One region of the Kribbella sp. NPDC003505 genome, then DNA from elsewhere that is predicted to be linked to it. Evidence: riboswitches for the same ligand, from Rfam matches in the RefSeq annotation. Region 1 holds a riboswitch; the other holds the start of a gene.
What was found. Region 1 has a riboswitch for S-adenosylmethionine ahead of ABZX12_RS05450 (aminotransferase class V-fold PLP-dependent enzyme). Riboswitches for the same ligand answer to the same signal wherever they lie in the genome.
Positions count from the first base shown of each region.

Region 1 (15,044 bases):
CGACATCACCGAGACCTCGCTCAAGGACCGCCGGATCCTCGGCGACGAGGGCTTCATCTCGGTGATCGCGGTGATGGACTCGGTGACCGGCAAGCTGACCGCCGGGCCGGAGATCCAGGCTCGCGGGTTCGCCGAGGACGACACCGTGTTCGACGACCTGAAGCCGAAGATCGAGGCCGAGATCGAGAAGGCGATCGGCAGCGGCGTCGACGACATGTACCAGCTGCAGCAGGTGATCCGCCGGGTGGTCGGCAAATGGGTCAGCGACACCCACCGCCGGCGCCCGATGATCATTCCGGTCGTGGTCGAAAGCTGATCACCCGGTGTAACCTGCTCCGCGAGCAGAGGAAGGTGGGCCGGCGATGAGTGTCAGCGGGGTGAACGGGACGGGCCAGCGCCGGCCCACGATGAAGGAGGTCGCCGCCCGGGCCGGGGTCGCGCTGAAGACCGTGTCCCGGGTGGTGAACGAGGAGCCGAACGTCAGCCCGGAGCTGACCGCCAAGGTCCAGGCGGCGATCAAGGAGCTGAACTACACGCCGAACGAGTCGGCCCGGATGCTGCGCCGCGGCAAGACCGGCACGATCGCCGTGGTGATCCGCGACATCGGCGACCCGTTCTTCGCCTCGCTCGGCCGCGCGGTCGAGCTGTGGGCGCGCTCGTCGGGCTCGGTCGTGATGATCGGCCTGACCGACGAGGACCCTCAGCGGGAGCGCGAGGTCTGTCTGGAGTTCGTCGCCCGGCGCCCGGATGCGCTGATCATGGCGCCGATCGGGGAGACCCAGGAGTACCTCGCTCCGCACGTCGACGCCGGGATGGCGGTCGTCACGATCGACCGTCCCGCGCACGGCATCGAGGCGGACGCCGTGCTCGCCGACAACGCGGGCGGTATCGACCAGGCGATCGACCACCTGGTCCGGCAGGGCCACCGGCGGATCGCGTACCTGGGCGATGACGAGCGGATCTTCACCGCCCGGGAGCGGGTGGTGGCCTACCGGGCGGCAATGGCCCGGCACGGGATCGGTGTCGACGAGGACCTCGTCCACCTGTCCGAGCCGACCACCGAGGGGATCGGCATCACGCTCTCGGCCGTTCTCGACCGCCCCGACCCGGCCACCGCTCTGCTGTCGGCCAACAACATGACGACCGCGGAGGTACTGCGGGGCCTGGCCGGCCGTCGGGACAAGGTGGCGTTGGTGTCCTTCGACGACCTGCAGCTCGGCGACCTGCTGAGCCCCGGGCTGACCGCGGTCGCGCAGTCCGCCGACGTGATGGCGCGGACGGCGATCCAGCTGATGACCGAGCGTCTCCCGGAACCGCACCGCCCCGGGCGGACGGTCCGCGTCCCGGTCAAGCTCACGATCCGTGGCTCGGGGGAGATCCCGCCTCCGCGCTGACCACCTGCCCGGGCTCGCCGAACCGAGCCAGGACCAGCGCGGCCGTGACGGCGAGGACGAATCCGCCGGCGGCGACGACGGCGTAACCGGGCCGCGCGCGATCGCCCAGCAGCAGGAGTCCGACGAGGGCGGGAAAGACTGTCTCCCCGACAACCAGCATGGCGGTGGCCGTCGTAACGCCGCCGCGCTGCAGAGCGGCCGCGTAGCAGAGCATCGCCAGTGCACCAGCTGCGACAGCGATGTAGGCGGCAGGCTCCGTGACCAGGTTCGCCGGTCTCAGGCTCGGAATGATCCGTGCCGCGATGGCCACGATGCCGAAGCCGAGACCGGCGATCAGGCCCAGCAGCGCACCGTGCAGCCGGCCAGGGACCAGCCGCGTCGACAGCCACACCAGGGCGAGCACTGCCACGGCAGCGCCGAGAGCGGGCCGGAAGCCGTGGCCGACGGCCGGGTTGCCCTCGCTGCCCGCCGAGATCCCCAGCAGGCCGAGTCCGAGGCACACGCCCCCGACTGCGATCCACTCTCGCCGGCCGAGTCGAACCCCGAGTGACCGTGCGGCGACGGCAGTGACGGCGAGGCTGGCGGCCAACGCCGACTGGACCACGAACAGCGGCAGCACCTGCAGCGCAGCGACCTGCAGGGCAAATCCGACAGCATCAAGGCTCATGCCGAGGATGAAGCGCGGCTCGAGAACCACCTTGTGCGCGCCAGCGTCTCCTGAGCGACCGGCTGCCGATGCCTGCAGGACGGACGCCAGGCCGTACGCGGCAGCTGCGGCGCACGCAGCTGCCAGACCCCACCACATGGCGGCCACCTTAGTTCAGGATCACCCTCGGCACCGGCCGGGCGCGATGCTCGACCCGTCAGGTGATTTGCCGCCGAGTTGGCCAGGCTGTCACCTGGCGGTCACTCGTGGAGCGCACCTTCGGGACATGAAACTGAGTCGCCGCCAGCTCTTGGCCGCATCTTCCGTCGCCGGTGCGTCGTTGGCCCTGCCGGGCGTCGCGTCCGCGGCACCGAATCTCGTCCGCCGTGACCGCGCCGCGCTGCCCTCGGGCGTCGCGAGTGCCGACGTGACGCCGAACTCGGCCGTCGTGTGGTCGCGCGCCGACCGCCCGGGCCGCCTGGTCGTCCAGCTGACCAGCCACGGCCGCTTCGACAAGGCGATCTGCCTGCGCGGCCCGAAGACGGACGCCGCCGACGACTTCACCGCGCGGCTGCCGCTGCGCGGCCTGCGCCCCGGCCAGCGCTACGACTACCGGATCGGCTTCGAGGACGAGAACGGCCGGATCGGGCAGACGCTCGACGGCTCGTTCGGTACGCCGGGCCGCAACCGGCCGGTGTCGTTCGTGTTCACCGGCGACACCGCGGGGCAGGGGTACGGCATCAACCCGGACCTCGGCGGGATGATCGCGTACCGGGCGATGCACGACACCCGGCCGGACTTCTTCCTGCACTCCGGCGACAACATCTACGCCGACGGCCCGATCCAGGCCGAGCTGAAAGTTGCCGACGGCACCGTCTGGCGGAACGTGGTGACCGAGGAGGTCTCGAAGGTCGCCGAGACGCTCGCCGAGTACCGCGGCCGGTACAAGTACAACCTGCTCGACGGCAACGTGCGCTCGCTGTACGCCGACGTACCGCTGATCGCGCAGTGGGACGACCACGAGACGCTGAACAACTGGTACCCGGGGGAGATCCTCACCGACGGCCGCTACACCGAGCGGCGCGTCGACGTGCTCGCGGCGCGGGCGAAGAAGGCGTTCCTCGAGTACCTGCCGATGGAGCACGCCGCGGGCCGGGACCGGATCTACCGCAAGGTGAGCTACGGTCCGCTGCTCGACGTGTTCTGCCTGGACATGCGCACGTACCGCGGCGCGAACCCGGTGCCGTCGACCGCCGGGCCGGTGGCGATGCTCGGTGCCGAGCAGGCCGCCTGGCTGGTGCGTGAGGTGGCGGCGTCGCGGGCGACCTGGAAGGTGATCGCCAGCGACATGCCGCTCGGCCTGCTGGTGCCGGACGGCGACCTGATCGAGGCGGTCGGGAACGGCCTGCCCGGCGCGCCCGGTGGTCGCGAGCACGAGATCGCCTGGGTGCTGAGCCAGTTCAAGAAGCGCAAGGTCCGCAACGCGATCTGGCTCACCGCCGACGTGCACTACTGCGCGGCGCACCACTACGACCCGGCCCGGGCGGCGTTCACCGACTTCGACCCGTTCTGGGAGATCGTGGCCGGCCCGATCAACGCCGGCACCTTCGGGCCGAACGCACTGGACAGTACGTTCGGGCCGCAGGTCGTCTTCTCCAAGGCGGCCGACTTCGCGAACCAGTCGCCGGCCGGCGGCAACCAGTTCTTCGGGCACACGTCCATCGACCCGCGGACCGGCGTGTTCACGGTCTCGCTGCGGAACCTGTTCGGCACGGTCCTGTGGACCAAGGACATCACCCCGGCCTGAGAAGGCCAGTCGTACCCACCGGCTCCGGCGCTTGAGCGGGATGCCGCCCACCGGGGCCGGCGGGTACGACGTCACACGCCGTGCAGCACCTCCGCGCCCGGACCGTCGAGCTGCGGCAGGACGACGCGGCGCCCGGTGAGCAGCAGGAGCAACGACAGCATCGGGCCGCGCAACTCCGGCCCGTCGCCGACGCTCCAGTCGATGTCGTCGGCAACCAGACGGAGCCCGTCGTACGGCAGCGGCTTGAAGACCCTCGACATCCGGCTGCCGCGGCATTCCCAGACGCGCGCGGCCGCCGTCGCAGCGACGTGAGGCGGGACCGGGAGCGACCGGCCGATCGGGATCGCGATGTCTTGCCCGTGGACGACGATGTCGATGAGGGTCTCCCGCGGGGTGACGCCGAAGTTGTGCCTGCGGGAGCCGATCATGCCGCGGATCTCGCCGATGATCTGCTCGGTCGGCAGCGCTGCCCGGTCGCGCCCGGAGGCCTGGATGATCCAGTTCATGCTGTGAATGCCGGGATGCTTGAGTGCGAGGCGGAGGGCTGCGCCGAGCGTCATCTGCTGCAGGGTCAAGTGGCCGGCGACGTCGCGGACGGTCCAGCCCTCACACAGCGAGCGGTGCGCCCAGTCGTCGGCGGCCAGTGTCGCGAGCAGGTCGGCCGTCCGGGCTCTTTGCGTGTCGATCGCGGCCCAGAGTTCGTCGTCGTTCATGACGGCGCCTTTCCGTCGGTGGGCCGGTAGCGCACGTCCGGCGGGCTGGTGCGGGTGCGCTTGAGTTCGAAGAAGTCGCGGCAGCCCGTGAGCAGGCGAATGCCGTCGAACAGGCGTACGGCGTCGTCGCCGCGGGGGACCGCGTTGAGGACAGGGCCGAAGAACGCGGCCCCGTCGAGATGCAGGACGGGTGTGCCGCCGTCGATGCCGACGGGCACGGTGCCTTCGTCGTGGCTGCGGCGCAGCGCCGTGTCGTACGTCGCGGAATCGGCCGCGTCGGCGAGCGTGCCCGGCAGCCCGGCGACGACGAGCGCCTCGGTCGAGGCGGCTCGGTACTCGGCGGTCGACGGATAACGCCAGTGGTCGAAGATCCGCTCGCCGAACGCGGTGTGCCAGGCCCGGAACGCTTCCGGCCCATGGTGCGTGACCACCGCGGTCGCGACCCTGGACGGACCGGTCATCTCGCCGAGCTTCGCGCGGTAGGTCTCGTCGACGGCGCGGTGCTCGTTGAGCATCAGCAGGCTCATCACGTGGTACCGGAGATCGAGGGTACGGCGCTGGGCGACTTCGCGGAGCCAGCACGCCACGACCCACGTGTACGGGCAGACGGGATCGACGTACAGGTCGACCCGCGGCGTGGTGCCGTGGACTTCGGCGGCACGAGCTGCTTCGGTGCGCTCGAGGAACCCGGCGGCGGGTGTGACGCCGGTGCGGTCGGCGTAGTAGCGCTTCGTGACCTGGTCCCACAGGTCGCGGTCGGCGCCGGTCTGATCGTTGTGCATGGTCCGAGCGTCCGCCACCTGGGTCATCGTCACATCGTCCGAATTGCTCAGTCGGTACTCAGACCGGTGCTCGCCCAGGCCGCGACCTGGGCGCGGTTCGCGAAGCCGAGCTTGTCGAGGATGTGCTGGACGTGGTTCTGCGCGGTGCGTTCGGAGATCACCAGCCGGGCGGCGATCTCGCGGTTGCTGAGGCCGTTCGCGACGAGTCGTGCCACCTCGCGCTCGCGGGGGCTCAACGGGTCCGGTGTGACCGCCAAGCTTCGGAGGCGTTCGGCCCAGGGCGTCATGCCGAGTGCCTGCGCCAGTTCGAGCGCGTCCCGGGCCACGGCGCGGGCCCGGGACTCGTCGCCGAACCGTTGATGGGTCTCTGCCAGAACGCAGGCCGATTCGACCGCGAAGCCCGGCGCCCCGATGCTGCGGCAGCGCGCTTCGGCCGTTCGGAGGTCCGCGACCGCCGCGTCCGGTTCGTCGAGGGCTGCGGCGCAGACACCGAGGACGAGCTCGACCGGTCCGAGGAAGTTGGTCGCGCCCGCGCCGCCCACGACGTACCAGCCGCGGCGGGTCTCCAGGCGGTCCCGGAAGCGCCGTACGTCGTCGGTCGCGCCGATCGCGGCCGCGACCCGCGCGCCGATGGTGTTCAGCAGCAGCTCGCCCGCGCGCCAGTCCGGCCACGACTCGGGTCGGCCACACCGCTGGTACAGGGCTGCTGCCTCGTCGGTCCGGCCGGCGTCGACGAGTACGAACGCGCGGTTCAGCCGGGCGGCGAGATCCCAGCGGGCGTCGGTTCCGAACTGCCAGACGGCGCTGCCCAGCAGGTCGGGGGAGTGGCCGCGATGATGGCCGAGCACCAGCCGGAACGCGACGTCGGCGCCGTGCGCCGCCGGATGACCGATGCCGCGGAAGACGGTGAGCGCTTCGTCGAGCAGCGCCTCGGCGTCGTCGAACTCGGCGCGGGCGGCGGCCAGAGACGCACGAGTGGTCAGGACGTGCCATTGACCCTGCGGGCCGCCCGCACGCCCCGCACAGCTTGCGATCCGGCCGGTCTCGCCGCCGATCGCGGCCAGATCCCCGGCGTACCAGAGCGTGTCGACGCGCCAGAGTCGCCCGCGCAGCTCCACTTCGGCGCGACCGGTCGACGTACCGAGCTCGATCATCCGGTCCGCGGCGGCGGCCAGTTCGGCCACGTCGTCCGGCCCGCTCGTCGCGAGCTGGCGCGCTGTCAGCGCTTCCACGAGTAGGGACGGATCTTGCAGCGCCTCGGCCTGGGCCAGCGCTTCACTGCTGGCTTGGAGCGCCTCACTCGACCGCGCGAGGTAGACAGCCGCCTGCGACTGCCGGGCCAGCAACCGGACTCTCGTGCTCGGCGAGTTGTGTACTGCGGCGAGTGCCTCGGTGCACCACTGGTCGATGTCGCCGTCCCACTCCGACTGGCCGATCGGCTCGAGCGTGACGGCTGCCTCGGCGAGCAGCTCGGCCGTTTTCGCGCTCCTCGCGACCGCGACGGCGCTGCGCGTGGCAGCGTGGGCCGTCGCGAGGTCACCGGCGCGGACGGAGGCCGTTGCGAGGCGGAGGTGGAGCGCTGCCCGGTCGAGCGCGTCAGGCGTGGCCGCGACGGCTCCGGCCCAGTGCCGTGCGATCTCGGCCGGGTCGGCGCCTGCGTCGGCTTCGAGTGCCTCGGCCGTACGGCGGTGCAGGTCGGCGCGTCGACTCAGGACCAGCCGCGCTTCGGTGTCCCGGCGGACCGACTCGTCGGCGAACCACGACTCGCCCGTGTCCGCTGCCACGACGATCGCGCCGCCACGGATCAGTACGTCGACCGCGGCCGCGAACTCGTCGCTGGTGAGACCGGCGACCCGCTGCAGGACGTCCAGCCGGATCCGCGGGCCGGCCACGGCGGCGGCGACCCGCACCTGGTCCGCGTGGTCGTCGACCGGTCGCGTGGTGGTCACGCTCGCAGTGTGACGGCAGGCCGGTGAGTCCGCCAGTAGGTTGTGTCCATGACCGTCTATCCCGAGAGCCGCCGCGACGATGTGGTCGAGACGTTGCACGGGCACCAGATCGCCGACCCTTACCGCTGGCTGGAAGACCCTGACTCGAGCGACACCCAGGACTGGGTCGACCGGCAGAACGCATTCACCCAGGCCGAGCTGGCCGACTACCCCGAGCGTGGCTGGTTCCAGGCCACGATGGCCGCGATCCTCGCGCGGCCGCGGGCCGGTGTGCCCGCGAAGAAGGCGGGCTGGTACTTCGTCGGCCGCAACGACGGCACCCAGGCCCAGGACGTGATCTTCGTCGCCGACTCGCTCGACGAGCTGCTGTCCGCGGGGCGGGTGCTGATCGACCCGAACACGCTGTCCGAGGACGGAACGGACTCGCTGGGCTCGTTCACCGTGAGCCCCGACGGCAAGTACTTCGCGTACGGCGTCAACGAGAGCGGCAGCGACTGGACGACGTTCCGGCTGCTCGACATCGCCAGCGGTTCGCCGGTCGACGACCAGGTGTCGGAGGCCAAATTCTGCGAGGCGACGTGGCTTCCGGACAGCTCGGCGTACCTCTACCTGCACTACCCGGCGAGCGGCCGCAGCGAAGGCACGGACACGACGTCGTTGTCCGGGGGACGGCTGATGCTGCACCGCGTCGGCACGCCGCAGTCCGAGGACGAGCTGGTGCTGAGCTTCCCGGCGAACGACCGGTTCTTCATCAGCCCGGAGATCTCCGACGACGACAGGTACCTCGTCGTCCACATCACCGAGGGGACCGACCCTGCCACCCGGCTGTGGGTCTACCCGATCACCTCGGAGGGCCTGGGCGAGCCGGTGAAGGTGGTCGACGAGTTCGCGGACGAGATCGCCTTCGTGCGGATGTCCGGCGACCAGCTGGTCCTGCGCACCGACCGGGACGCGTCCCGCGGCCGGGTGGTGCTGTCGACGCTGGACGGTTCATTCACCGACCTGATCCCGGAGGGAGAGTCGACGCTGCAGGCAGTCCGCGGTACGGCGGGCGGCCTGGCCACGTTGACACTTGTCGACGCGCAGCCGGTGCTCACGCTCTACGCGTTGGACGGCTCCGGTGAGCGCGTCGTCAACGTACCTGGCGGCGGAGTTGTGGGGCTCAACGCCGGACCGGAGTACGACGAGCTCTTCATCGGTCTGTCGACGACGACCGACCCCACGCTGTCGTACGTCGTCTCGACCGGGTCAGGCGACGTACGCGTGCTGCCGGAGCTGGTTCGTGGCTCCGGGGGCTTCACGCCGCCGCAGGTCACCGTGACACGCCGGACCGGCCCGGTGCCCTACTTCTTGATCACCAGGTCGGACCTGGACTTCTCCGAGCCGCGCCCGACGCTCATGTGGGGGTACGGCGGGTTCCGTATCCCGATCCAGGCCGACTACCGGCCCGGCTGGCCGGCATGGCTTGCTGCCGGTGGCGTGCTGGTCATCACCAACCTGCGTGGCGGCGGCGAGTACGGAACCGAGTGGCACGACGCAGGGCGGCTGAAGAACAAGCAGAACGTCTTCGACGACTTCATCGCGGTTGCCGAGGACCTGCGGGACACCGGCGTGACCACTCCGGCGCAGCTGGCCGTTCACGGTCGCAGCAACGGCGGACTGCTCGTCGGTGCCGTCATGACACAGCGGCCTGACCTGTTCGCGGCCGCACTGCCGGGCGTGGGTGTCCTGGACATGCTGCGCTTCCACAAGTTCACCGTTGGTGCGGCGTGGGCGTCCGACTACGGCTCGCCGGACGATCCGGAGCAGTTCGAGGACCTGCTGGCGTACTCGCCACTGCATCGCGTCAGCGACGGGACGTCGTACCCGGCCACGCTGGTGGTCACGGGGGACCACGACGACAGGGTCGTTCCGTTGCACAGCCACAAATTCATCGCGGCGCTACAGCATGCCCAGTCCGGTCCGCGGCCAGTCTTGACCCGGGTCGAGGTCAACACCGGCCATGGCTTCGGAAAGCCCGCCGCGATGGTCGCGGCGGAGTGGGCGGACCTACTGGCGTTTGCTGCTCACCATGTAGGTCTCGTACCTCCCGAGCAGTAGGAGGGCTGCTTGGGGCTACCAGATCCGCGGGGCCTGAAGGTCCCGCGGGTCGTCCGCCGGCTGACAGCCGTGGGCGCTCTCCGTGTACTCCGTGCGCGGACCGGTCGTGGCCAGCGTGCGGACGGCGTTGACGAGCCGGTCCACGTGCTCGCGGGTCGTCCCGAGGCCGAGGCTGGCGCGGACCGCCGTACCGTGCTCGGGGGAGTCGGCGAGCAGGTGGCCGACCAGCGGGTGGGCGCAGAACTTGCCGTCCCGGACACCGATGCCGTACTCGGCGCTGAGCGCCGCGGACACCAGCGTCGAGGTGCGGCCGGCGAGCGTGAAACAGACCGTGCCGACGCGGTCGGCCTCCTCGCCGAAGATCGAGTACGTCGTGACGCCGTCGATCTGGGCGAGTCCGGTACGTAGCCGGGCCAGCAGGCTGCGCTCGTGCTGCTCGATGGCGTCGCGGTGCTTGCTGATCGCGGCGCACGCGCTGGCCAGGGCGATGGCGCCGATCACGTTGGGGGAGCCGCCCTCGTGGCGGGCCGGTCCGGTCGTCCACACCACGGTGTCGCCCGTGACGGCGTGGGTCGCGCCGCCGCCGTACAGGTACGGGTCGGCGGCGTCGAGCCAGTCGGAGCGGCCGATCAGCGCGCCGGCGCCGTACGGCGCGTAGAGCTTGTGACCGGACAGGGCAACCCAGTCGACGTCCAGAGCGGCGATGTCGACCGCGCGGTGCGGAGCGAGCTGTGCGGCGTCGAGGCAGACCCGCGCGCCGTGGGCCTTGGCCACCTTGGCGATGTCGGCGATCGGGAAGATCTCGCCGGTGACGTTGGACGCTCCGGTGATGACGACGAGGCGGGGACCTTCGGGCGCCTGACGGAGCGCGTCGGCGACCCGGGTCACGGCCTCGGTCGGGCTGGACGGGGCCCCGAGGCGGACGGTCCGCTCGGCCGGCCAGGGGAGGAGTGCCGCATGGTGCTCGGACTCGAACACGAGGACCGTCGCGTCGGCCGGCACCGCGTGGGCGAGGAGATTGAGGGCGTCGGTCGTCTGCCGGGTGAAGATCACCTGGTCTGTGGGGCGAGCGCCGACGAAGGCGTGCACCTCGGCCCGGGCCCGCTCGTACCACTGGGTCGTGATCCGCGAGGCGTACCCGTTGCCGCGGTGCACCGACGCGTACGACGGCAGCGCGGCCTCGACGCTGGCCCGCACGGACTCCAGACACGGCGCGCTCGCGCCGTGGTCGAAGTTCGCGTAGTCGGTGACCCGGCCGTCGGCGAGCGGGACCAGCAGGTCCGAACCGACGGTGGCGGGGATGTTTCCGGTGACCTGACGCGTGACGGTCGGCCGCGAAGTCGTCGTACTGGCCGGCTCGAGGATGGACAGGATCGACATGACGCTGCTCCCAGGGAAGTCCGCACTTGCCGAACGGGGTATCCGCACGACCTGGTCTTCACCCGGGGCACCCCACCGCGGAGGAGGGTTGCCGGCCAGCTAGCCGGGGCTTGTCGCTGGCACTCATGACCTGCCGAGAACGGTAACGAAGGGGACACGGCTGCCGCCAGTGACGATCTCATGTGATGAGATGAGTGAACACATCGTGGGACGACGTAAGGAAGTCGATGACCTGGAGAGCACCTGTGGTCGAGCGGCCGGACGGCTCGCTGACCGCGCCGGAACGCGAACTGCTGCAAGGCTATCTGCAGTTCTACCGCCGCACGCTGCTGTTCAAGTGCACGGGGCTGACCGCCGAGCAACTGGCCGAACGGCCGTCGCCGCCCTCCAATCTGTCGCTGCTCGGCCTGATCCGGCACCTCACCAAGGTCGAGCGGATCTGGTTCCGCATCCACTTCGCCGAGGTCCCCGCCGAGCCGGTGTTCCCGCTGGAGCTCGGCAAGGACGCCGACTTCGACCTGGTCGACGCCGCCGACGCGCAGGAGGCGTACGAAGGTCTGATCGCCGAGTGGAAGCTCTCCGACGACGCCGCGGCCGGCCACTCGCTGGACGAGCGGTTCACGTTCAAGGGCATCGACTCGACGCTGCGGATGATCTACATCCACCTGATCGGCGAGTACAGCCGGCACTGCGGCCACGCAGACCTCTTGCGGGAGCAACTCGACGGGACCACAGGCGCCTAACACGACCTGCCACGCGCCTAGGCTGCCGCCGTGCCGTTCACCCTCGCCCACCCCGCGGCCGTCCTTCCACTGTGCCGGCGTCCGTTGGTGGCGTCGGCTCTCGTGGCCGGCGCGGTGGCTCCCGACCTGCTGTACGTCGGGCCGATCTACCGGATCGCCACGCAGATCAACGGCAACTTCACGCTGACTCTCACCCACAAGTTCTGGTCCACGCTCTGGCTGGATCCGTTGCTGGCGCTCGTGCTCTTGCTGTGCTTCAACTTGGCGCTGCGGCGACCTCTCACGGCTCTGGCCCCGCCCGCCCTCGCGGCGCGCCTGCCCGCGGCGGACCGGCCCCGCCCGGTGTGGGTGGTCGCCTCCGCCTTTGTGGGTGCGCTGACCCATGTCGTCTGGGACTCGTTCACTCACTATGACGGGTACTTCGTCCGACAGTTCCCCGACGTTTTCCGGGCACGGGTGACAGGAGCGTGGGACGTGAACCGCGTCTTCCAGTACGCCAGCACGGTCGGCGGCTGTCTCGTCCTCGCCGTCTGGCTCTACCGCTGGTACCGCCGTACCTCGCCGTCTGCTGTCGTCTCCGGGGTGCCGTCTTGGGTGCGATATCTCGTGCTGGCGGCGCTGGTGGTCTTCGGTGTCACCGGCGCGATCGTCGAGCTCGGCCGGGTGGACGGCGAGTTCGCCGGGGAGACCGCCGTACGGCTGGTGCTGTCCGGGCTCGTGTCCGGCGGCCTGGCCGCGCTCGCCTGGTACGTCGTGCTGTGGCACCTGGAGCGCCTGCGGCGGCGTACGCGCGTGTCGTGACGCTACGGATGGGGCAGCGTGATCGGCGTGTGACACGTGGGACTCGAGGGGTGATCGGGGTAGCCTGAACGATATGGCGACCCGCACGTCTTCCCCGGCGCGGGCGCAGAAGTCGGCAGCCAAACGGCCGAGCACGGCCCGTTCGGCGGCCGGTGGACGCCCCCGTCCGTCAGGCGCCCAGAAGCGTGGGCAGAGCACGAAGCGCGGCGGTGGAACCACCGCCGCGCGGACCAGCACGCCCAAAAACAGCGGACCGGGCCCGTTCGCGGCCGCCATGCTCGCGCTCGGCCGCGGGGTGGTGAAGATCTGGATCGGCATCGCGCACCTGCTCGGCGGCATGGTGCGGGGGATCGGTCACAGCGCCCGCGACCTGGAGCCGGAGCACCGCCGGGACGGCGCCGGCCTGTTCCTGATCGGTCTGGCGGTCGTCGTGGCCGCCGCGATCTGGTGGGACCTCCCGGGCGCCGTCGGCAACGGCGTCCGGACCGTCGTCGGCGGCAGCATCGGCATGCTCGGCTGGGCGCTGCCGCTGATGCTGGTCGTCATTGCGATCCGCACGCTGCGTCACCCTGACCGCAACGGCCCTGCCGGACGACAGGTCATCGGGTGGACCGCGGTGTGCCTCGGCGTCCTCGGCCTGATCCACATCGCCAACGGCCTGCCGCGCCCGAGCAACCCGGCCGACGGCCCGCTGCGTGACGCCGGCGGCGCGATCGGGTACTTCATCTCGTCGTTCCTGTCGGACCTGCTGACGCAGTACGTCGCCGCCCCGCTGCTCGTCCTGCTGTCGATCTTCGGCGCGCTGGTGATCACCGGTACGCCGGTGTACGCGATCCCGCTGCGGTTCCGCGCGGCGTTCGACGTCCTGATGGGACGCACCGAGCTGCCCGAGGACGCGCCGTCCGTGGCCGCTGCGCCGACCGACGACACCGTCCGGCTGACCCGCAAGCAGCGGCGCGCGAAGGCCGAGCTCGACGAGGACGGCGAGCCGACCGTCAAGCCGTACGACTCGCCGGTGCTCGGGGAAGCCCCGAAGCGCGGCCGCAAGAAGGCGAAGCCGCCGGAGGACGCGTACGACGTCGACAGCGCCGAGGAGGCTGCTGCCGCCGAGCCTGCCTTCGAGCCGCCTGCCGCCTCGAGCAAGCCCCCGGCGCCGGCGCCGGAGCCGCCGCCGCACACGCCGCTGCCGCAGCGGGTCGAGCAGCTCAGCCTGTCCGGCGACATCACCTACACGCTGCCCGACGGGCAGATGCTGAAGCCCGGCTCGGTGCACAAGGCCCGCACCAAGGCGTCCGACCAGGTCGTCGACCGGCTGACCGAGGTGTTCGAGCAGTTCGGCATCGACGCCCAGGTCACCGGCTACACGCGCGGCCCGACCGTCACCCGGTACGAAGTCGAGCTCGGCTCCGCGGTCAAGGTCGAGAAGGTCACCGCGCTGTCCAAGAACATCGCGTACGCCGTCGCTTCGGCCGACGTCCGGATCCTGTCGCCGATCCCGGGCAAGTCCGCGATCGGTATCGAGATCCCGAACACCGACAAGGAGATCGTCAGCCTCGGCGACGTGATCCGGTCCGCGACCGCCCGCAACGACCACCACCCGATGGTGGCCGGACTCGGCAAGGACGTCGAAGGCGGGTTCGTCGTCGCGAACATGGCGAAGATGCCGCACCTGCTGGTGGCCGGCGCCACCGGATCGGGCAAGTCGTCGTTCGTCAACTCGCTGATCACGTCGATCCTGATGCGCGCCACCCCCGACGAGGTGCGGATGATCCTGGTCGACCCCAAGCGGGTCGAGCTGAACAACTACGAGGGCATCCCGCACCTGATCACGCCGATCATCACCAACGCCAAGAAGGCGGCCGAGGCGCTGCAGTGGGTCGTTCGCGAGATGGACATGCGCTACGACGACCTGGCGGCCTTCGGCTTCCGGCACGTCGACGACTTCAACAAGGCGGTCCGCGGCGGGAAGGTGAAGCCGCCGCCCGGTAGCGAGCGGGTGCTCACGCCGTACCCGTACCTGCTGGTGATCGTCGACGAGCTCGCCGACCTGATGATGGTCGCGCCGCGCGACGTCGAGGACTCGATCGTCCGGATCACCCAGCTGGCGCGCGCCGCCGGCATCCACCTGGTGCTCGCCACCCAGCGGCCCTCGGTGGACGTCGTCACCGGTCTGATCAAGGCGAACGTGCCGTCCCGGCTCGCGTTCGCGACCTCGTCGCTGGCCGACAGCCGGGTCATCCTCGACCAGCCGGGCGCCGAGAAGCTGGTCGGTCAGGGCGACGGCCTGTTCCTGCCGATGGGCGCGAGCAAGCCGATGCGTATCCAGGGCGCCTGGGTCACCGAGAGCGAGATCCGCGGCGTCGTCGACCACTGCAAGGAGCAGCTGCAGCCGACGTACCGCGAGGACGTCACCGCGGCCCCCGGCCCGAGCAAGGACCTCGACGACGAGATCGGCGACGACCTGGACCTCGTGGTGCAGGCGGCGGAACTCATCGTTTCCACCCAGTTCGGCTCCACGTCGATGCTGCAGCGTAAGCTCCGCGTCGGTTTTGCCAAGGCCGGCCGGCTGATGGACATCCTGGAGAGCCGCGGCGTCGTCGGTCCCAGTGAGGGCTCCAAGGCCAGGGACGTCCTGGTCAAGCCCGACGACCTAGAGGACTTCATCACCACCCTCCGAGGAGAGTGAGACCGTGACCGCCGCGAGCGCAGTGCCCAGGCAGGATCGATTC
Region 1 covers NZ_JBEXNA010000002.1:206,561-221,604, forward strand. Annotated here, with positions in the region: gene ABZX12_RS05410 (ribonuclease J) at 1-316, shown strand, start outside; gene ABZX12_RS05415 (LacI family DNA-binding transcriptional regulator) at 363-1,394, shown strand; gene ABZX12_RS05420 (hypothetical protein) at 1,354-2,199, opposite strand; gene ABZX12_RS05425 (alkaline phosphatase D family protein) at 2,327-3,847, shown strand; gene ABZX12_RS05430 (maleylpyruvate isomerase family mycothiol-dependent enzyme) at 3,919-4,560, opposite strand; gene ABZX12_RS05435 (disulfide bond formation protein DsbA) at 4,557-5,369, opposite strand; gene ABZX12_RS05440 (LuxR C-terminal-related transcriptional regulator) at 5,390-7,291, opposite strand; gene ABZX12_RS05445 (prolyl oligopeptidase family serine peptidase) at 7,340-9,391, shown strand; gene ABZX12_RS05450 (aminotransferase class V-fold PLP-dependent enzyme) at 9,407-10,771, opposite strand; SAM riboswitch class IV at 10,789-10,902, opposite strand; gene ABZX12_RS05455 (DinB family protein) at 10,999-11,514, shown strand; gene ABZX12_RS05460 (DUF4184 family protein) at 11,545-12,315, shown strand; gene ABZX12_RS05465 (DNA translocase FtsK 4TM domain-containing protein) at 12,389-15,001, shown strand; gene ABZX12_RS05470 (hypothetical protein) at 15,006-15,044, shown strand, end outside.

Region 2 (15,044 bases), on a different contig from region 1:
TCGATGTGCGCCAGCGTCTCGGCGAGCACGACAGGGTCGTACAACGGCGCCACGATGCCGGCCGTCGCGATCCCGATCCGCGACGTGTGCGCGGCCAGCCAGGTCATCGACGTCAGGATCTCGTGGTACCCGGGCCGGTGCAGGTGCCGCTCGCCGAGCACGACCCACTCGAACCCGGCCTCCTCGGCCAGTCGCGCCTGCTCGACGGCGTCGGCCAGGTGCGGCCGCTCGTCCGGGGTGCCGTACAGGTTCAGATACAGACCCAGCCGCATCGGGGTGCCACCTTCCGTTGACAGGGAGCGCTCACGGTATTTACGGTCTTGACCGTAAATGCTTTCCGCGCAGATTGCGACCCTAGGAGCCGGAAATGAGTCTTGCAGCACTACCGGCGGGGTTGCCGGCCGGGGCGGCGCCGATCAGCGCGGTCAAGACGCGTGTGGTCAGCGCGCCGTACCGCCGGCCGTTCCAGATCAGCAGCGGGGTCAGCAACGAGCTGATCAGCCTGGTCGTCGAGGTGCACACGGCCGACGGCGACGTCGGGATCGGCGAGACCTCGCCGATGACGGCGTACACCGGCGAGACGCTGGCCGGCGTCCAGGCCGCGATCGAGGAGCACCTCGCACCGGCGCTGATCGGCCACGACCCGCTCGACCGTGCGGGCGCCCACGTCGCCATGGACGGCGTACTGCGCGGCCAGCAGGTCGCCAAGTCCGGCCTGGACATCGCCCTGTTCGACCTCGCCGGCCGGATGAGCGGCTGGCCGGTGCACGCCCTCCTCGGCGGCAGCGTCCGGGACCGGGTGCAAACGACCTGGGTGGTCGGCCTCGGCACGCTCGACGAGATGGCCGCCGAGGCGGCCGAGTACGCCGGCCGCGGGTTCCGGCACCTGAAGGTCAAGGGCGGCCACGACCCGGCCAAGGATCTCGAGCTGATCCGGGCCGTCCGCGCCGCGATCCCCGCCGACGCCGAGCTGTGCCTGGACGCCAACGAGGGGTACGACGCAACGACCGCGCTGCCGTACCTCGCCAAGATGAGCGCGGCCGGGCTGACCCTGCTCGAGCAGCCGCTGCCACGGTGGGACCTGGCCGGCCTGGTGCGGTTGCGGGACCGCCTCGACGTGCGGGTCATGGTCGACGAGAGCATGCACTCACTGCACGACGCGCTGGAGATCGCCCGCCGTGGGGCGGCCGACGTGCTGAACATCAAGATCCTCAAGGTCGGCGGCCTGCACCGGGCGCTGCAGATCGCCGCGGTGGCCGAGGCCGCCGGGCTGGCGGTGAAGGTAGGCTCGATGCCGGAGCTGGGCGTGGCCACACTGGCCGCCGTACACCTGGCCGCCGCCGTGCCCGGAGCGACCGTCGCGGCGGACCTGGTGGGGCCGTTGATGGTCGACGAGGACCCGTTGGCCCCGAGCGTGTTCGCCGACTGCGACGGCTGGATCGACGTACCGAAACGCCCCGGTCTCGGGCACCAGGTCTAACAGGGGTCTGAGAGGACATCATGCATCCACTCGTCGAAAGGCTCCGCGGGACGCTGCTTCCCGCGGTCGTCACCCCGATGGACTCCGACGGCGTCGTCGCGTACGACGCGCTCTCGGCGTACGCCGTGACGCTGACCAAACACGCGATCGGCGGCGTCGCCGTGTGGGCGCACACCGGCCGCGGGCTGTACCTGACGCCGGGCGACCGCGCGAAGGTGCTCGAGACATGGCGGTCCGCCACCGACGTGCCGATCGTCGCCGGTGTCGGCGTACCGAAGGCCACCGCGGCGCAGTCGCTGGAGGACGCCGCGGACGCGACGGTGGAGATGGCACGGGCCGCCGCGGCCGGCGGCGCCGATGCGGTGATGGTGTATCCGCTGGCAGCGTTGGGCGAGCGGCCGGACGGTCACGCGCAGGCCGTCGCGCTGCACGAGCGCGTCGCGGCCGAGAGCGGGCTGCCGCTCGTCGGGTTCTACCTGCACGGCGAGGCGGGCGGGTACCCGTACCCGCCCGAGCTGATCCGGGATCTGCTGTCACTGGACGCGATGCTCGGCGTGAAGACGGCGACGCTGGACCGCGCGATCGGCTGCCAGGACGCGATCTGGGCCGGGCGCGGCACCGGGAAGCTCCTGATCACCGGCGAGGACCGGATGTACGGGCCGTCGTTCATGTGGGGCGCGGACACCGCGCTCGTCGGGATCGCGTCGGCGCAGGTCGAGCTGTCGGCCGCCGTACTGCGGGCCTGGACGGCCGGCGACCACTCGGGGTTCCTGACCGCGTCGGAGCGGCTGGACCGGTTCGCGGCGGCGACGTTCTACGCGCCGATCGAGGGCTACGTGCAGCGGATGCTGTGGGCGGCCGAATGGGAGGGGCTGGTGCCGGGCGCGGCCGCCCACGACCCGTACGGGCCGGAGCTGCCGCCGGGCGAGCGCGATCTGGTGATCCGCTGCCTCGAGGAGCTGCACTAGCCAGGGAGCAGTGAGGTGGCGCGCTCCCTCCTTCGCTCCACCGCACCGACGCTCCCCGTGCCCACCGCAAGGGGTGGCGGCAATTGTGGTATTGACCGAAACTAGGAGAGCAAGGCCTGAACGTCAAGATCTCGGAGCCCGCTGCGCTATTCTGCGACTTGAGGGCCAGACCAGAAGTCGTCGGAGGACCGCCGTGAGGATCTGCTCAGCTCCAGGCTCGGTGGACTGATGGCGCTAGCGGTCGGGGTGGTCGGGCCGGAGGACCTGGTCCAGCGGGTGACCGTGGTCGGCGCCCCCAGCGGGACCACACTGCTGCCGCTGCCGTACCGGCACGAGACCGAGGCCGTCGAGCTCGTCGAGCAGGCGCACAGCGACGTCGACGCGTTCCTGTTCACCGGCGTCGTCCCGTACACGATCGCCACCGAGGCCGGGGTGATCGACCGGCCCGCGATGTACGTCTCGTACGACGGGGCGACCCTGTTGCGCGCACTGGTCGAGCTGCTCCGGCTCGGGCACAACGTCACCCAGTTCTCGATCGACACGCTGCGGCGGACCGAGGTCCTGGAGACCCTGATCGAGGCGAAGCTGCCGACCGATCAGATCCAGGTGCTGCCGTACCGGCCGGGCCTGACGTCGGACGACATCGTCGCGTTCCACCGCACCGCGCGGGACAAGCACGACACGAAGGTCGCCATCAGCTGCCTGGGCTCGGCGTTCCACCTGATCGAGAACGAGATGCCGTCCGTGCGGCTGGCGCCGTCGCGGTACTCGATCCGCTCCACCCTGCAGGCGCTGATCCTGACCACCACCGGCCAGCACGTCGGCGACGCCCAGGTCGCGCTCGGCGTCATCGACCTCCCCGAACCCGACGACGCGCTGGCCGCCGACCTCATCACCCTCGGCGGCAGCCTCGCCGCCCTGCCCGACGGCCGGCACCTCGTCGTCACCACCCGCGGGCTGCTCGAACAGGCCACCGAACAGTTCTCCCGGATGCCGCTGCTCGACAGCCTCGCGGCCCGGCACACCACGGCGTACGTCGGTTTCGGCGTCGGCCGGACGGCAGCCGAAGCCGAAGCACTCGCCCGCCGGGCAGTCGGCCGCGCCGCCTCGATCGGCACTGTTGCCGGGGTGGTCTCGATGTCCGACGACGTCGAGATCGTCATCGAACCCTCCGGCGAACAACCGGCCGGCGCCCGCGGCACCGAAAGCCTCCCGCTCCTGGCCCGGCGCGTCGGCCTCAACACCCAAACCCTCGCCCGCATGCGAGAACTCACCGCCGCCCTCCCCGACGGCCTCACCACCCAAGACGTAGCCGACCACCTCGCCGTCCAACTCCGCACCGCCCGCCGAGTCCTCAAACGCCTCGAACGAGCAGGCCTGGCCGCCCCCACCGGCACCCAACAACACGGCCGCACCGGCCGCCCACCCACGGTCTACCTGATCCGCCTGTAACCGGGTGCAGAACCGGCTACGGGGTGATGACTGTGACGCCGGGTGGGGTGCCGTTGGAGAGGTCGGCCAAGGCCGCGGGGGTTTCGTCGAGGGTGATGGTTCGGGTGATGAGTTCGGCCGGCTTGAGGTTGCCGGTGGCAACTAGCTCCAGCATCTCGGGGTACGCGTGGGCCGGCATGCCGTGGCTGCCCAGCCAGGAGAGTTCCTGGCCGATGAGGCGGCCTACGTCCAGCTGGACGCCGCTGGGGAGAAGGCCGACCTGGACGTGGCGGCCGCGGGGGCGGAGAGCTGTCAGGGCCTGCTGGACGATATCGCTGGATCCGAGGGCATCGATGCTCACGTGTGCACCGCCGAGATCGCGCAGTTGACTGACGGTGTCGGCGGAGGCTTCGAGGATGTGCGAAGCGCCGTAGGTGCGGGCCAAGGTCAGGGCTGCCGGATTGGTGTCGATGGCGATCACCTCGGCGCCAAGAGCTGCGGCGATCATGACGGCAGAGAGGCCGACGCCGCCGCAGCCGAAGATCGCGACGCGTTCGCCGGCGACGACCTTGCCGACCTGGTCGACGGCGCGGAACGACGTGGCGAAGCGGCAGCCCAGGCCCGCGGCGGTCGCGAAGTCCATGTCGTCGGGCAACCGCACCAGGTTCACCTCGGCGTACGGTACGGCGACGTACTCGGCGAACGAGCCCCAATAGTTGAACCCGGGCTGCAACTGATTCGGGCAGACCTGCTGATCACCGGCAAGGCACTGCTCACACGAACCGCACGCGCAGATGAACGGCGTCGTGACCCGATCCCCGACCGCCCACCCGGACACACCGGCCCCGACCGCAGCGATCGTCCCGGCCAGCTCATGCCCCGGCACATGCGGCAACACGATGTCGGAGTCGTGCCCCATCCACCCATGCCAGTCACTGCGGCACAGCCCGGTGGCCTCGACCTTCAAGACCACCGAACCGTCCGCGGCAACAGGCTCCGGAACCTCACGAACCTCAGGCAGTACGCCGTACTCCGAGACAACGACCGCTCGCATCAGAGCAGCTTAATCAGCCGCCGGCGACCGCGGGGATGATCGAGACCTGGCCGCCGTCCTTGATGGTGGTCTGCAGGCCTTCGGCGAAGCGGACGTCGTCGTCGTCGACGTACACGTTGACGAAGCGGCGGAGTTCGCCCGAGTCGTCCAGGACGCGGCCCTTGATGCCGGGGTACGACGCGTCGAGCGAGTCGAGCACCTCGGTCAGGGTCGTGCCTTCGGCGGAGACCTCGGACACGCCCTGGGTGTAGGGCCGCAGGATGGTCGGGACGCGAACGCTCACACTCACTGCAGGCCTGCCTTCACGAAGGCGTCGTACGACGCGGGGATGGTCACCTTGGGGCCGACCCGGTCGGCCACGGCGTCGAGCGTCTTCAGCCCGTCGCCGGAGTTGATGATCACCGTTTCCGCCTCGGGGTCGAGCTGACCGGTCGCGATCAGCTTCTTCAGCGTCGCGACCGTCACCCCGCCCGCGGTCTCGGCGAAGATGCCCTCGGTGCGGGCCAGCAACTGGATGCCCTCGACGACCTCGTCGTCGCTGACGTCCTCGATCGCGCCACCGGTCCGGCGGGCCACGTCCAGCACGTACGGACCGTCGGCCGGGTTGCCGATCGCCAGCGACTTCGCGATCGTGTCCGGGCGCACCGGCTTGACCACGTCGTGGCCGTCGCGGAACGCCTGCGCGACGGGCGAGCAGCCGGTCGCCTGCGCGCCGTACACCTTGTAGTCGGTGGCGTCGACGAGGCCCAGCTTGCCGAGCTCGGTGAAGCCCTTGTCGATCTTGGTCAGCTGTGACCCGGACGCGACCGGGATCACGACCTGCTGCGGCAGCCGCCAGCCGAGCTGCTCGGCGATCTCGAAGGCGAGCGTCTTGGAGCCTTCGGAGTAGTAGGGGCGGACGTTCACGTTCACGAACGCCCAGCCCTCCTCTTCGCCGGCGATCTCGGAGGCGAGCTTGTTCACGTCGTCGTAGTTGCCCTCGACGGCGACCAGCGTCCCGCCGTACACAGCGGTCGTGATCACCTTCGGCCGCTCGAGGTCGTGCGGGATGAACACGACCGAGCGGATGCCGGCCCGGGCGGCGGCCGCGGCGACCGCGTTCGCCAGGTTGCCGGTGGACGGGCAGGCGAAGACCTTCATGCCGAGCTCGCGGGTGGCGCTCAAGGCGGAGGCGACGACGCGGTCCTTGAAGGAGTGCGTCGGGTTGCCCGAGTCGTCCTTCACCCACAGCTTGCGCAGCCCGAGCTCGCGGGCCAGGTTCTGCGCGTCGACGAGCCGGGTGTAGCCGGGCTCGGTGTTCGGGAAGCTGGCCACGTCCACCGGGACGGGCAGCAGCGGCTGGTACCGCCAGATGTTCTTCGGGCCGGCCTCGATCTGCTCGCGGGTGATGTTCGGGTACTCGTACCCGACCTCGAGCGGACCGAAGCACTCCATACAGGCGTAGAACGGGCCGAGCGGCGACTTCGCCCCACAGGCGCGACAGCTCAGGTGCGTACCGTTGCCGAAGGCACCTTCACGGATCGTGTGGGTGGCGGTCAGGCTCATGAGTGAGGTTCCCTCCTCATCTTCCCCGGTCGCCGGATCTCGGCGCGGGACGGATTTGGCACCGTTCCCTCGCGGAGAGCCCCGGACGGGGTCTCGACGGGGAGGGTTGCCGGGACGTCAACGGGCCGTTTCCCTCAGTCCCTCTGGATGAGCTCCCCCGAGATTACCCAATCGGGTCCATATTGTGTCCCGCGTTCCCAGCATCCGAGACGCGGGATCTCAGCCCCGGCGCTCCAGGAAGCGCATCACCGGCGTCGCCGCGACCCCGTGCACAACAACGCTCAGGACCACCGTGAACCCCAGTGTCGCCCAGAGCCACGGCAGGTCGTCCCGGAAATGCGCTCCGACCGCGGCGAGGTAGTACACCGACGACACGCCGCGGACGCCGAACGCCGCCGTCGCCCAGCGTTCGGACCGCCGGAGCCCCGAGCGCGCGAGCGACAGCCACCCGAACAGCGGACGAACCACGAAGACCAGCAGTACGCCGACAGCGGCGCCTGCGACCGTGAGCGGCTTCAGCAGCCCGGCGGTGACCGCGGCGCCGAGCAGGAGCAGGACGCCCCACGTGAGGATGTGTTCGAGCTCACCGATGAAGTCGTGCAGCTCGCCGTGGAACGCGTGCTTGCTCTCCACCGACCGCAGCGTGAGCGCCGCGACGAACACGGCGATGAACCCGTACCCGTGCAGCACCTGGGTGAGCCCGTACACCCCGACCGTCAGAGCGAGCGCGAGCACCGGCTCCCGGGCCTCCGACAGCCGAAGGCTCCGGGACGGCGCCGAGAACGTCATCCGCCCGAGCAACCAGCCCGCCCCGAAGCCGATCGCGACCCCGATCACCGACTTCCCGACCACGTCCCAGGCGACCCACTGCCACGGCGACAGGGTCTTGGTCGCCACGAAGACCGCCAGGTACACGAACGGCGCCGCCATCCCGTCGTTGAGGCCCGCTTCGGACGTGAGCGCGAACCGCACCTCGTCGTCCTCGTCCAGCTCCGCGTCCTCACCAGTCGTCGGTCCCTCCACCTGGACGTCGGACGCGAGCACCGGATCCGTCGGCGCCAGCACCGCCGCGATCAGGAGCGCGGTCGCCGGTGCGAGCCCGAGCAGCCAGCCGGCCCCGGCCAGCGCCGCGATCCCGGCCGGCATCGCGACGAACAGCAACCGCCAGGTGACTGCCCAGGTGAGCAGGCTGATCGGCCGGTCGATGGCCAGGCCGACGCCCATCAGCGCGACGATCACGGTCAGTGCCGCCAGATGCTTCGTCAGCGTCGGCTGCGCGATCGGACTCAGGTCAGCGCGGTCGACGGCAAGGCCGAGGATCAGGCCCGCACCGAGGAAGGCGATCGGCGCGGAAACGGCGTACCGCGCCAGTAACCGGGGCAGTACGGCACCGAGCAGCAGCGCCAGGCCTGCCACGAGATACAGGCCGTCCCCGTTGATGATCATCGTCAGGCACCTGTGCCCAGAGCTACCTCAGGCGATGCGTGGCCCCTGGCGTGTGCGTCGGCAGGGACTTGCGCGGGCCGAAACGAGGATGGCCGATGCCCGCCAGCTCGATCAGGCGCTGCACCCGGAAGCGGTGGCCGCGGTACGGCTCGATCAGTTCGGCGCAGCCGTCGTCGTCGAGCTCTTCGCCGATCAGCGCGTACGACACGTTGCGCGAGACGTGGTAGTCCGCGAACGAGAACGCGTCCGCGTCTCCGTGAGCCCGCTGGCGCACCTCGGCCGCCGTCCACACGCCGACTCCCGGCAGCGACCGCAGCCGCCGCTCGATCTCGGCGGAGTCGCTCAGCTCGAGCGTCCGCTCCAGCGCCTTCGCCCGGGTCGCGGCCGTGACGACGACTCGCGATCGCCGGCCCTCGACACCGGCGCGCAACCACTGCCAGGACGGGATCTGCCGCCACTCCTCCGGCGCCGGCGGCACCATCATCACCCGGTTGCCCTGCTGATGCGGCCCTGGCGCCGGCTCGCCGTACTCCCGCAGCAGCAGCCGCCACGCCCGGAACGCCTCCTTGCCGGTCACCACCTGCTCGATCCCGGCGGCCGCCATCGCCTCGAACACCGCCCGGGTCCGCGGCACCCGCAGATGCGGGAACCGCCGCGCCGCGTCCACCAGCACCCGGTGCTCGGGCAGCGGCTCGAACCCGTCCCAGCTGTCCCGGTCGCCGAGCAGCTCCGGCACCCCGTCGAGCGCCCACTCCGACCCCGGCCCCCAGGCCTCCGTCTCGACGAATCCGGCGTACGGCGTCAGGCGCAGCAGCACCGGCCCGTCCGGCGTCCGCGTCGCTCGCCACACGGTCCGCCGCCCCGCGTCGAACACGTACGCCGGGTCACCGGGCCCCTTGCGCAGCCCGCCGATCACCGACTGCGGATCCACGACCCGCCCAGGCCGCCAGACCCGCACCACCGAACTCACCCGCCAAGTCTTACCCACCGCTCCGACAGAATTCATACTGATCCCCATGAACGCCTGGCAGTGGGTCAAGGTGGTGGGCAACTTCGTCAACCTGTCCACCGTGGCCGGCGCCTTCGTCGGCGTGCTCGGGCGGGCCAAGTTCACTCGAGGGCCGCGTGGGCTGTTCTTCGCGAACGAGTACAAGCTCGGCTTCCCGATCGCCGGCGCGTTCACGATCGGCAACGTCGTACTCAGCAAGCACGACCGCTCGTACTTCGACAACCCGGCCCTGGTCCGGCACGAGGAGCGGCACTCGTGGCAGTACTTCTGCCTGATCGGCCTGCTGATGCTCCCGCTGTACGTCGTGGGCGTGGTCGTCTCGTTCCTGCTCACCGGCGACCCGGCGTCGCGGAACCCGTTCGAGCGGCTCGCGAACCTGAAGGACGGCGGCTACGTCGAGCGGCCGATCCAGCCGATCGGCAAGACCGTGACGCAGACCCTCAGCGTGCTGAGATCGCGTCCGAAAGCGCCGTGAGCACGGTCACCACACCGCTCGGGTCGTCGACGACGACGTCCGCGGCTTCGATCAGCTCGGTGGCGTTCGAGGACCGCGTGGCCAGCAGTACGGCGCGCAGCCCGGTCTCTCGCTCGGCCTGGATCGCCCGGTACGCCGCGAGGTCGCCCAGGTCGTCACCGGCGTACAGGATCGATCGGGCGCCGGTCGACTCGATCAGGCCGCGGAGCGCGACGCCCTTGTCGATCCCGGGCGGCCGCAGCTCGAGCACGAGGTTGCCCGGCTCCAGCCGCAACGAAGTCTCCTCGGCGAGTGCGGTCAACGGCGCCCGGAGGAGTTCGAAGGCCGCGACCGGATCGTCCAGCCGGCGGGTGTGCACCGCCAGCGAGCTGTCCTTGTCCTCCACGAACGCGTCCGGTACGCCGGCCTCGCGCAACAGTCCCGGCAACCGGTCCCGAGCCGTCGTGACACCGGGCGGCACCGGTTCGCTCGTCACCTTGCCGGTGGCGGCGTCCCAGCGCTCCAGCCCGTAATGCCCGAGGACGACGAGATTCCCGAGCCCCGGGTGACCACTCACCCCGGACAGCTCGGTGGCGACCAGCGCGGGCCGTCCGGTGACGATCGCGACCTGGTTCACGCTCCGGGCGAGCCGGGCCAGCGCGTCCAGGGCGCCCTCGACCGGGCGGGACAACGCCGGGTCCTCGACGAGCGGCGAGAGGACGCCGTCGAAGTCCGACGAGATCACGGCACTCGCCGGGTCCGAGACGATGGCTTCCCAGCCTTCCCGTCCCGCCTCGGTCTGAATGACCGGAGTACTCATCCTGAGTAGTCCGAGGTCAGGATCACGGTCAGGCGATCCTTCTTCATGTTGTCCAGCGCCCCCTTGGTCCGGCCGACGCCGAGGTCGCGGGCGAGCTGGTTGGCGGCGTCGAGCATGCCCGGCGGGTAGTACACCGTGCTCTCGGCGATCTTGCCGTGCCAGTTGTCCGGCGAGCCCGCCACCGTCCAGCCGGCCTGCCGCGCCCGGTTCGCGACCGAGTCGGCCAGGCCCTTTTGCGAGGTGTTGTTGTACACCTCGATCGCCGGGCGCTCCTCGGCCGGGATCGTCACCGGCTGGGTCGGCTTCGGCGGCTGCGTGGTCTCGGTCGGTTGGGTCGGCTGGGTCGGCACCGTCGACGGCGGCTCACTGCTGGGCACGGTGGACGGAGCGCTGGTCGGGGCACTCGTCGGCTTGGTGGACGGCCGCGGCACGCTGGCGCCGACGGTCGTCGGTCCGGCGGACGGCTTCTCCGACGCTTTCGGCGTACTCGCGCCGGCCGGCTTCTCGTCGGCCTTGCTGTCGTGGCCCCGGGTCCCGAACAGCACGAGCAGTCCGGCGACGATCGCGACCACGGCAGCCACAGCGACGAGGGAGGACAGCACCTGCCCCTGCTCACCCCGCGGGCGCGGGGCAGCCAGGCACGCCCTGAGGCGGCGGGACATGGTCAGACCTCGATGCCCAGGCGGCGTGCGGAGCGGGCGCGCTGGCGGGCGGCGCGGAGGCGGCGCAGGCGCTTGACGAGCAGCGGGTCGTGCGCGAGGGCCTCAGGGCGGTCGATGAGCGCGTTCAGGACCTGGTAGTAGCGGGTCGCCGACATCTGGAACTGGTCCCGGATCGCCTGCTCCTTCGCACCGGCGTACTTCCACCAGTGCCGCTCGAAGGCAAGGATCTGGCCGTCCCTCTCAGAAAGTCCGGCGATGACCGGCGGCGCAGCTTCGGCGGGGCCGGGAGAGCTGGCGTTGGCGCTGTCCATCTGCTGCTGACTCCTGTGCGGTCGGTGATCGTCCGTCCGCCAGCCACTCTACGTGCAGAACGACAGCCATGTCATTCACCGCCGGATCGACACGAAGCGTGTCGCTGACAAGGCAACCGGACGCAGCCAACTCTGGCAGGATCGTTCCAGTGAGCTCAACTTCTTCCAGCGTGGCGCTCGTGGAGGAGTTGCAGGGGCGGATTCGTGAGGTCGACCAGCTGGTCAACGCCGTCTGCACTCCGAACCCCGCGGCACTCACCGATGCCGCCCGCCTCGACACCGAGCGTGACGAAGGGCGGGTCCGTAGCCCGCTGCACGGCGTCCCCGTGCTGGTCAAGGACAACATCGACACCGCCGGCCTGCCGACCACAGCCGGCTCGCTGGCGCTGGCCGACCAGCCACCGCCGCCGCAGGACGCACCGCTGGTCCGCCGGTTGCGCGAGGCGGGTTGCGTGATCCTGGGCAAGACCAACCTGAGCGAGTGGGCGAACTTCCGCGGCTCGGCCTCCTCGTCCGGCTGGAGCGCGTACGGCGGCCTGACCCGCAACCCGTACGCGTTGAACCGGTCGGCGGGCGGCTCCTCCTCCGGGTCCGGCGCGGCCGTCGCGGCCGGGCTCGCCGACTACGCGATCGGCACCGAGACCAACGGCTCGATCGTCTGCCCGGCCGCGCTGAACGGCGCGGTCGGCCTGAAGCCCACCGTCGGGCTGATCTCCCAGCAGGGCATCGTCCCGATCTCGCACTCGCAGGACACCGCCGGACCGATGACGAGAACGGTCACTCAGACGGCTGCGCTGCTCTCGGTCCTCACCGGCGGTCACACGGACTACACCGAGTACTGCCGCGGCACTGACCTCAGCAACGTGCGCATCGGCGTACCGCGCGGTCCCCTCTGGGGCTACTCGACCGGCCTGGACCAGGTGACCGAGCGGGCGCTGGAGCTCCTCAGTCAGTGCGGAGCGACGCTGGTCGACCACTTGTCGTTGCCGACACCGGGCGGCGACGAGGACCAGTTGCAGGTGCTCTCCCACGAGCTGAAGGTCGACATGGCGGCGTACCTCGCCACCCGTGCGCCCGGCGGTCCGCGGACGCTGGACGACCTGATCGCGTTCAACAACGAGCATGCGGACCAGGAGCTGCAGTGGTTCGGTCAGGAGCTGTTCGAGCGCGCCGCGGCCACCGAGGGTCTCGACGCCCCGGTGTACGTCGCCGCGCGCCTCACCGCGCTCCGTGCGGGGCGGGACGGCATCGACAACCTGCTGCGTGACAACCAGCTCGACGCGCTCGTCAGCCCGTCGTACTCCCCGGCCTGGGCGATCGACCTGGTGAACGGCGACCACGTCCTCGGCAGCTCGTCGTCACACGCCGCTCTGGCGGGCTACCCGCTGCTTTCGGTGCCGTCCGGGACGGTCGCGGGACTGCCCGTCGGGATCACGATCAGCGGTACGGCGCGAAGTGAGGTCACGCTCATTCGCTTGGCTCACGCCTTCGAAACCGCGAGAATCGTTGCAGACGGACCGTTCCCGACCCCGGAGTTCACACAGTGGGTATAGATCGCGTCAGGTGGGGAATCGTTGCGACCGGCAACATTTCGACCCAGTTCACGCACGATCTGGCGCTGCTCCCGGACGATGCGGTCGTGGCCGCGGTCGCGTCCCGCTCCGAGGAGAGCGCGCGGAAGTTCGCCGCCGAGTTCGGCATCCCGCACGCGTACGACGACCACCGGCGACTGATCGACTCCGGCGAGGTCGACGTGGTCTACATCGGGACGCCGCACCCACAGCACTACGCGATCGCCCGGACGGCGCTGCAGGCCGGCGTCGCCGTGTTGTGCGAGAAGCCCGTCACGCTGACCGCCGCGCAGGCCGAGGACCTGATCGCGGTCGCCGCCGAGCACCGGACGTTGTTCGCCGAGGCGATGTGGATGCGCACCGACCCGGTGATCCAGGCGGTCTTCGCGGATCTGGAGCGGGGCGTGATCGGCGAGCCGCAGCAGGTGGTCGCGGACTTCGCGTTCCACAAACCTTCACTGCCGGTTCGCCTGCTCGACCCGGCGCTCGGAGGAGGCTCGCTGATGGACGGCGGGATCTACCCGATGACGTTCGCCTACCTGGCGCTCGGCCGCCCCGCGGAGGTGAAGGCCGTCGGTTCGCTCAACCACGACGGGATCGACCTGAACGTCGCGATGGCCTGGCGCTACGACTCGGGCGCGGTCGCCGCGCTGACCTGCGGCCTGCGCTCGCAGAACACGTGGGTGGCGTCGATCAGCGGCCCGGACGGCAACCTGCAACTCCCGCACCGCTTCCACCACCCCGAGTACTACGTGCGCACGACCGCTTCCGGAGCGGAGCGGATCGACATCCCGACGCATGGCCGTGGGTACCACTACGAGGCGGCAGAAGTGATGCGCGCGCTGCGCCAGGGACTGATCGAGGTTCCGGCTCTCCCCCACGCCGGCACGCTCGAGATCCTCGAACTGCTCGACGAGACCCGGAGCCAGATCGGGGTGCGCTACCCCGGTGACGACGACGACCTGAGTGGATGACGCTGAAGATGCCGAACGGTAGGAGTTCCTTCGTTGTGGTGGCCAACCGGCTGCCGGTCGACCGGATCGAGATGCCCGACGGCAGCACCGCGTGGCGCCGAAGTCCCGGTGGCCTGGTGACCGCGCTGGCGCCGGTGATGCAGGGCCACCACGGCGCCTGGATCGGCTGGACCGGCAGCCCCGACGAGAAGCTGGACCCGTTCGACAACGACGGCATGCACCTGGTGCCGGTGATGCTGTCCGCCGAGGACGTGCAGCTGTACTACGAGGGCTTCTCGAACGCGACGCTCTGGCCGCTGTACCACGACGTGATCGTGGCGCCGGAGTTCCACCGCGAGTGGTGGGAGTCGTACGTCGCGGTGAACCGGCGGTTCGCGGAGGCCGCCGCGGAGGCCGCCGACGACAACGCCGACGTCTGGGTGCACGACTACCAGCTGCAACTGGTCCCGGCGATGTTGCGCCGGCTGCGTCCCGACGTACGGATCGGCTTCTTCCTGCACATCCCGTTCCCGCCGACCGAGCTGTTCGCGCAGATGCCGTGGCGGCGGCAGATCCTGGACGGCCTGATGGGCGCGGACCTGGTCGGTTTCCAGCGGCCCGGCGCGGCGTCGAACTTCGCCCGGCTGGCCCGCAACCGGATGGGCCTGCGGACCCGCGGCGACCGCATCCACCTGCCGGACGACCGGATCGTCCGGGCGAAGGCGTTCCCGATCTCGATCGACGTCAACGAGCTGGAGAAGCTCGCCCGGCAGCCGGAGACCACCGCGCGGGCGGCCGAGATGCGCGAGGAGGTCGGCAACCCGACGCACATCCTGCTCGGCGTCGACCGGCTCGACTACACCAAGGGCATCCGGCAGCGGCTGCGGGCGTTCGGCGAGCTGCTGGACGAGAAGCGGATCTCGGTCGACGACGCGGTGTTCATCCAGGTCGCGACGCCGTCGCGGGAGCGGGTCGAGCAGTACCGGGTGCTCCGCGACGAGATCGAGCTGCTGGTCGGCCGGATCAACGGCGAGCACGGCCGGATCGGTACGCCCGCGATCAACTACCTGCACACGTCGTACTCGCGGACCGAGATGGCCGCGCTGTTCCGGGCCGCGGACGTCGCCGTCGTGACCCCGCTGCGGGACGGCATGAACCTGGTCGCCAAGGAATACGTGTCGACGCGGTACGACGACACCGGGGCGCTGGTGCTGAGCGAGTTCGCCGGGGCGGCGGACGAGTTCCGGCAGGCGTTCCTGGTGAACCCGCACGACATCAACGGCATGAAGGACACGATCGTCGACGCGATGAACACCGACGACCGCCAGCTCGGCCGCCGG
Region 2 covers NZ_JBEXNA010000006.1:366,183-381,226, reverse strand. Annotated here, with positions in the region: gene ABZX12_RS23060 (LLM class flavin-dependent oxidoreductase) at 1-272, opposite strand, end outside; gene ABZX12_RS23055 (enolase C-terminal domain-like protein) at 368-1,480, shown strand; gene ABZX12_RS23050 (dihydrodipicolinate synthase family protein) at 1,501-2,448, shown strand; gene ABZX12_RS23045 (hypothetical protein) at 2,677-3,900, shown strand; gene ABZX12_RS23040 (zinc-dependent alcohol dehydrogenase family protein) at 3,917-4,933, opposite strand; gene ABZX12_RS23035 (ubiquitin-like small modifier protein 1) at 4,947-5,222, opposite strand; gene thrC (threonine synthase) at 5,219-6,478, opposite strand; SAM riboswitch class I at 6,492-6,632, opposite strand; gene ABZX12_RS23025 (cation:proton antiporter) at 6,698-7,924, opposite strand; gene ABZX12_RS23020 (DNA-3-methyladenine glycosylase 2 family protein) at 7,947-8,894, opposite strand; gene ABZX12_RS23015 (hypothetical protein) at 8,941-9,408, shown strand; gene otsB (trehalose-phosphatase) at 9,374-10,207, opposite strand; gene ABZX12_RS23005 (LytR C-terminal domain-containing protein) at 10,204-10,869, opposite strand; gene ABZX12_RS23000 (DUF3263 domain-containing protein) at 10,872-11,180, opposite strand; gene ABZX12_RS22995 (amidase) at 11,249-12,733, shown strand; gene ABZX12_RS22990 (Gfo/Idh/MocA family oxidoreductase) at 12,724-13,725, shown strand; gene ABZX12_RS22985 (trehalose-6-phosphate synthase) at 13,734-15,044, shown strand, end outside.
Region 2: linked by a shared signal. The riboswitch ahead of thrC (threonine synthase) and the one ahead of ABZX12_RS05450 (aminotransferase class V-fold PLP-dependent enzyme) in region 1 are both predicted to bind S-adenosylmethionine.